Regions from separate parts of the Microbispora sp. CA-135349 genome, predicted to be linked through region 1. Evidence: riboswitches for the same ligand, from Rfam matches in the RefSeq annotation. Region 1 holds a riboswitch; the other holds the start of a gene.
What was found. A riboswitch is a leader RNA that binds a small molecule or an ion and turns the genes downstream of it on or off. The one in region 1 is predicted to bind glycine.
Positions count from the first base shown of each region.

Region 2: another riboswitch for glycine. It lies ahead of gcvP (aminomethyl-transferring glycine dehydrogenase); the one in region 1 lies ahead of gcvT (glycine cleavage system aminomethyltransferase GcvT).

Region 1 covers NZ_CP192001.1:2,202,124-2,205,322, reverse strand. Annotated here, with positions in the region: gene ACQPZZ_RS10555 (gamma-glutamyl-gamma-aminobutyrate hydrolase family protein) at 1-186, shown strand, start outside; gene ACQPZZ_RS10550 (AfsR/SARP family transcriptional regulator) at 696-1,478, shown strand; glycine riboswitch at 1,583-1,680, shown strand; glycine riboswitch at 1,681-1,776, shown strand; gene gcvT (glycine cleavage system aminomethyltransferase GcvT) at 1,819-2,910, shown strand; gene gcvH (glycine cleavage system protein GcvH) at 2,907-3,199, shown strand, end outside.
Region 2 covers NZ_CP192001.1:4,042,292-4,045,490, forward strand. Annotated here, with positions in the region: gene ftsR (transcriptional regulator FtsR) at 1-287, shown strand, start outside; gene ACQPZZ_RS18765 (bifunctional nuclease family protein) at 364-834, shown strand; gene ACQPZZ_RS18770 (MerR family transcriptional regulator) at 990-1,607, shown strand; glycine riboswitch at 1,673-1,764, shown strand; gene gcvP (aminomethyl-transferring glycine dehydrogenase) at 1,944-3,199, shown strand, end outside.

The DNA.
Region 1 (3,199 bases):
CACTACCACCACCAGGCGATCGACCGCCTGGCGGACGGGCTGGAGGTCACCGCCCGTTCCTGCGACGGCACGATCGAGGCCGTCGAAGTGACGGGAGCCGCGTTCGCGCGGGCCGTGCAGTGGCATCCGGAGGCCGACGAGGACGGCCCCCTCTTCCGCGCTCTCGTCGCCGCCGCCCGCCGTTGAGAATCCCGAAGCGGCGCCGCGCCTGAGAACCCCCGCGAGAACCCGCACCCGAGGATCCGGTGTGCGCCGCGGAGCACCCGATGCGACGCCGCCTCGCCCCGTTGGACGCCGTCCGGTGGGACGACGCGCGGCGCACCGGCATGCCGGTCGAGCCCCCGCATAACGCACCCGCCGCAACGCGGCGGCGGCCCGGTGAACACGGCTGTCGCCCTCCTCCCGCGGCGACCGGAGCGGCGACCGGAAACACGCCATCGCATCCTCCTCGGTTTATGTAACCGATTTCATTTGCTGCACGTGCATGTTCGCTGGGCATTCATCGCTTTACGGAACGCAATGCCATGACGGAACTTCCCACCCCGGCGCGCGCCGCGAAAAACAGCAATTTTGACGAATGCAGGGAGAGAGGGATATCGTCAAATACCTATTGAAGCCGCGTCGTCGGCGCGTTCACGCTGCTTTCGTGTGCGAGGGGGATCGTGTTATACGCCGTGCTCGGACCGTTCCTGGCCATGAAACCCTCGGGGGACGTCATCGCCGGGCTCGCCCCGAGACACCGGCAGCTCCTGGCGCTGTTCCTACTCAATCCGAATAACGCGATCCACCGGGACACGCTCATCGATCTGCTATGGAATGGCCGTCCCACTAAATCCGCGCCGCGGAATCTTACCACCTACATCGCACAGGTGCGCAGGCGGCTCTCGCCACGCGACCCCAGCGTTTCTCCGCTGCACACGGTGGAAGGCGGGTACCTTCTTTCCGTGCCGTCCGGATCCGTGGATGCTGCAGTATTCAACCAATTCGTGGCACAGGGCAGAATCGCTCGAGACAATGGCGATTACCACAATGCGGCGAGGATCTTCGAGAGCGCGCTCAACCTGTGGCGGGACGACGCCCTGCTCGGCATGAGGCACGTGGACGAACTGGCCGCCTGGGCCGAACGGCTCGACGAGGACCGGCGTGCGGTGACCGAGGACCTCTTCGACGTACGACTGACGCTCGGGCACCATCACGAGATCGTCGGCGGCCTGGCCCAGTGGGCGAGACGGCATCCGCTGCGTGAACGGCCGCACCGGCAACTCATGCTGGCGCTGCACCGGTCGGGCCGCACCCACGACGCCTCGGCCTCCTACCAGCGGCTGCGCCGCACGCTGGTCGACTGCCTCGGCACCGAGCCGTCCCCCGACACTCAGGCCGTCCACCAGCGGATCCTCACGGGCGACGACCCTTCCTCCACCCTGGCGCGTCTCCACGCGGGGCATCGGCCGCTGCAGGAGTCGGATCACCGATCGTGACCGAAGGCCGGCGTGGACCCGCCGCCGGAGTCTCCATGATGAAATCGGGCGGTCCGGCCGGTTACGGGGGTGGTGGGAGAACCACTAGGCTGGCTGCACACCGGTGACCCCGTGCGGGAGAGCGTCCTGGCATCCGGTCAGGGCCCCTGAAGGAGCAAGCCCTCCCCGCGAACCTCTCAAGGCAAAGGACCGTGCGGGCCAGGTGACCTCTGGAAAGAAGGCCGGAAGGCCTCGCCGAAGGTGAAAGTCCGGCAAAGATCGGACGAAGCTCTCAGGCGCCGATGACAGAGGGGGAGGATGCCCGATAGTTCAACGCAGCATCCGTCCTTCCGAGGTGCGCATGTCCCGATCCACCCCGCTCCGCGGTGTCCATGAACGCCTTGGCGCGACCCTGACCGACTTCGCGGGATGGCAGATGCCCCTGCGCTACGGCAGCGAGTCGGCCGAGCACAACGCGGTGCGAACGGCCGCGGGGCTCTTCGACCTGTCCCACATGGGAGAGATCTTCGTCGTCGGCGCGCAGGCGGGCGAGGCCCTCGACCACGCCCTCGTGGGTCACCTCAGCGTCCTCGCGCCCGGCCGCGCCCGCTACACGATGATCGTGAACGAGACCGGCGGCATCCTCGACGACCTCATCGTCTACCGCCTCGACGAGGACCAGTACATGGTCGTCGCCAACGCCTCCAACCACGCCCTCGTCGCCCGCGAGCTCGCCGACCGGGTCCGGGGATACGACGCGCGGGTGACCGACCGGTCGGACGAGTACGCGCTGGTGGCGGTGCAGGGCCCCCGCAGCGCCGAGATCCTGGCCGCGCTGACCGATGCCGACCTCGGCGAGCTCAAGTACTACGCCATCGTCCCCGGCGTCGTCGCGGGCACGCCCGTCCTGATCGCACGCACCGGATACACCGGCGAGGACGGTTTCGAGCTCTTCGTGCTGAACGAGCACGCCGTACCGCTGTGGGAGGCGCTCGCCGAGGCGGGCAGGGACGCCGGGCTCGTTCCCGCCGGGCTGTCGGCCCGCGACACGCTCCGCCTGGAAGCCGGCATGCCGTTGTACGGCAACGAACTGAGCGCGGCGATCACGCCGTTCGACGCCGGCCTCGGCCGGGTCGTCCGTTTCGACAAGCCCGGCGACTTCGTGGGCAAGGCCGCCCTCGAGCGGGTCGCGGCGAACGGCACCACCCGGCGCCTGGTCGGGCTGGTGGCGCGCGGCCGCCGGGTGCCGAGGCACGGCTACCCCGTCACCCGGGAGGGTGCCGTCGTCGGCGAGGTGACCAGCGGCGCCCCGTCGCAGTCCCTCGGCCGCCCGATCGCCTTGGCGTACGTCGACGAGGACGCCCTGGAAAAGGGTGGCCTGACCGTGGACATCCGGGGCAGCCAAGAACCGGTCGACGTCGTCGATCTGCCTTTCTACAGGAGGAGCAAGTGAGCACCATTCCGGACGACCTGAGCTACACCAAGGAACACGAGTGGGTGGCCGGGATCGAGGACGGCCTCACCGTGACGGTGGGCATCACGGCGTACGCGGCCGAGCAGCTCGGTGACGTGGTCTACGTGGAGGTGCACCCGGAGGTCGGCGCGACGGTCACGGCCGGCGACGCGGTCGGCGAGGTGGAGTCCACCAAGTCCGTGAGCGACATCTTCGCGCCGGTCAGCGGCGAGATCGTCGAGATCAACGCCGCCGTCGCGGACGAGCCCGCTCTGGTCGGCTCCGACCC
Region 2 (3,199 bases), 1.8 Mb from region 1:
TGGTCGCTCCCGTCGCGCGCCGGTACGACGGGGAGGCCCTGGAAGTCGCGCGCAGCGTGGGGGCGCTGGCGCGGTTCGGCCTGCAGGCGCGGCACCTGAGGGCGGTACGCGCGGCGGTGGAGCGGGAGGCCGGCCTGATCGAGCAGGCGGTGGCCCCGCTGCTGAAGCGCAAGGCGCCGGGAGCGATCGCGGAAGCGGACGAGACCGCCCGCGAAATCTCCGGACTTCTCCAGGAACTGCACAATGCGTTACTGCGTGGGAGTGTTCGCGGCGTTCTAGGGCGGTGACCGGCACATCCGCTCCTCCGTGGGTGTTACGTTGAATGCCTGGTGATATGCCGCGACGCTTGAGACGGAGCCGCCCGTGTTGCAGATGGAGGTCGTGGGGGTTCGCGTTGAGATGCCCACCAACCAGCCGATCGTTCTCCTGAAGGAGACGAGTGGTGATCGGTATCTGCCGATCTGGATAGGCATGACCGAGGCGACCGCTATTGCGCTGGCCCAGGCGGAGGAGCCGCCGCCCCGGCCGCTGACCCACGACTTGTTCCGTGACGTTCTTGAGGCCTTGGGGGTGCGGTTGCGCACCGTCAACATCGTCGCGCTCCGCGATGGAATCTTCTTCGCCGACCTGGTCTTCTCCAACGGCGTGGAGGTCAGCGCGCGTCCTTCGGACTCGATCGCGCTGGCGTTGCGTACGGGGGCGACGATCTACGCGAGTGAGGACGTGATCCAGGAGGCGGGCGTGAGCATGCCCGACGACCAGGAGGACGAAGTGGAGAAGTTCCGCGAGTTCCTGGACAAAATCACACCGGAAGACTTCGGCCGGGCGGGCTGACGTGCCGGACGATTTCGGGAGATTACGCTTCACGACGCGCCGGACGGGGTCGTTGACTGACGATGGCCCCGGTCCTACGGTGCAAGGGAAACCACGGTTGTAATTCACGAACCCCCAGATCAGACCGTGGGATGAGAGAAAGCCGGAGGTCCGCAGTGGCGGTCAGCAGCGGCGAGGGTAAGTCGGCCGGCCAGCACGACCCGGTTCGGCAGGCGGCGCGCGAGCGCGCCGGCGAACAGGGTCTGCTGTTCGACGAGCAGCCGACGGCGCTGCCCCAGGGCATCGGATACCGCGGGCCGACGGCGTGCGCGGCCGCCGGGATCACCTACCGGCAGCTCGACTACTGGGCCCGGACCGAACTGGTGCTCCCGACGATAAGAGCGGCTCAGGGATCCGGGTCCCAGCGACTGTACAGCTTCCGCGACATCCTCGTCCTGAAGGTCGTCAAACGTCTTCTCGACACGGGGGTCTCCCTCCAGCAGATACGCACCGCCGTACGGCACCTGCGCGACCGCGGCGTCAACGACCTGGCGCAGATCACCTTGATGAGCGACGGCGTGAGCGTCTACGAGTGCACGAGCGCCGACGAGGTGATCGATCTGCTGCAGGGCGGCCAGGGTGTGTTCGGCATCGCGCTCGGGCGGGTCTGGCGGGAGGTCGAGGGATCGCTCGCCGAGCTTCCGGGTGAGCGCGCGGAGCCCGCCCCGGATGCGGAGGGGGACCATCCGGCGGACGAGCTGGCCCGCCGCAGAAAGGCCCGCAGGACCGGCTGAGATCAATCGGGCAGGAGGGTAGTCATCTCCGATAACGGGTAGCCGGTAGAGTGGAACACGGCCGACGACCTCGTGCGGGAGAGACCCCTGATCGTTCAGGGGCGCCGAAGGAGCAACCTCCCCGGAATCTCTCAGGCATCCGTACCGCACGGACGAGGCGACTCTGAAAAGCAGGCCCGCCGGCCAGGCGGTGCCTCACCGAAGGGGAAAGCCGGGCTCGACCGCCCGGTGAAGCTCTCAGGTCCGATGACAGAGGGGGAGACCGCTTCACGACCGGCCGCGCCCCACGGGCGGGGCGGTCGCCGCAGGTCTCGACCCGCCCAGGAGGCCCTCGTCATGACCGATCGCTCCACTCTTCACGATCTTTCCGCCCCGCCCTTCGCGACCCGTCACATCGGCCCCTCCGATGCCGACCGCTCCCGCATGCTGGAGGCCGTCGGCTACGAGTCGATCGCCGACCTGCTCGCCGTCGCCGTGCCCGAGGCGATCCGCACGCGCGGTCCGCTGAACCTGCCGGAGGCGGTGGGGGAGGCCGAGGCCCTGGCCGAACTGCGCGCCCTCGCCGGCCGCAACCGGGTGCTGACTCCCATGATCGGCCTCGGCTACCACGACACGATCACCCCCGGCGTCGTCCTCCGCAACGTGCTGGAGAACCCCGGCTGGTACACCGCGTACACCCCGTACCAGCCGGAGATCTCGCAGGGACGGCTGGAGGCGCTGCTGAACTTCCAGACGGTCGTGTCGGACCTCACCGGCCTCGGCGTCGCCGGCGCGTCCCTGCTCGACGAGGCGACGGCCGTGGCCGAGGCGATGACGCTGGCCCGGCGGGCGAGCAAGGCGAAGACCGACGTGTTCGTGGTGGACGCCGACGCGCTGCCGCAGACCAAGGCCGTGCTGGCGACCCGTGCCGAGCCGCTCGGCATCACACTGGTGGAGTCGGACCTCGCCGGTGAACTGCCCGAATGCTTCGGGGTCCTCGTCCAGTATCCGGGCGCGAGCGGCCGGGTGGCGTCCTTGCGCGCCGTCGCCGAGCGGGCGCACGCGCGGGGCGCGCTCCTGGTGGCCGCGGCCGACCTGCTGGCGCTGACCCTGCTGGAGTCCCCGGGTGAGCAGGGCGCCGACATCGCCGTCGGCTCCTCCCAGCGCTTCGGTGTCCCCCTGGGCTACGGCGGGCCCCACGCGGCGTACATGGCGGTCCGCGAGGGCCTGCAGCGGCAGATGCCGGGCCGTCTCGTGGGCGTCTCGGTGGACGCCGACGGACGCCCCGCCTACCGCCTGGCCCTGCAGACCCGCGAGCAGCACATCCGGCGGGAGAAGGCCACCAGCAACATCTGCACCGCGCAGGTCCTGCTCGCGGTGATGGCGTCGATGTACGCCGTCTACCACGGCCCGGAGGGCCTCAGGAGGATCGCCCAGCGGGTGCACCGGCACGCGGCCGTCCTCGCCGCCGGGCTGCGCGAGGGCGGCGTGGAGGTCGTCCACGACGAGTTCTTCGACACCGTGCTCGCCCACGTGCCCGGGCGGGCCGCCCAGGTCGTGGCCGCCGCCGCCGAGCGGGGCGTGAACCTGCGCCAGGCCGGCGCCGACCACGT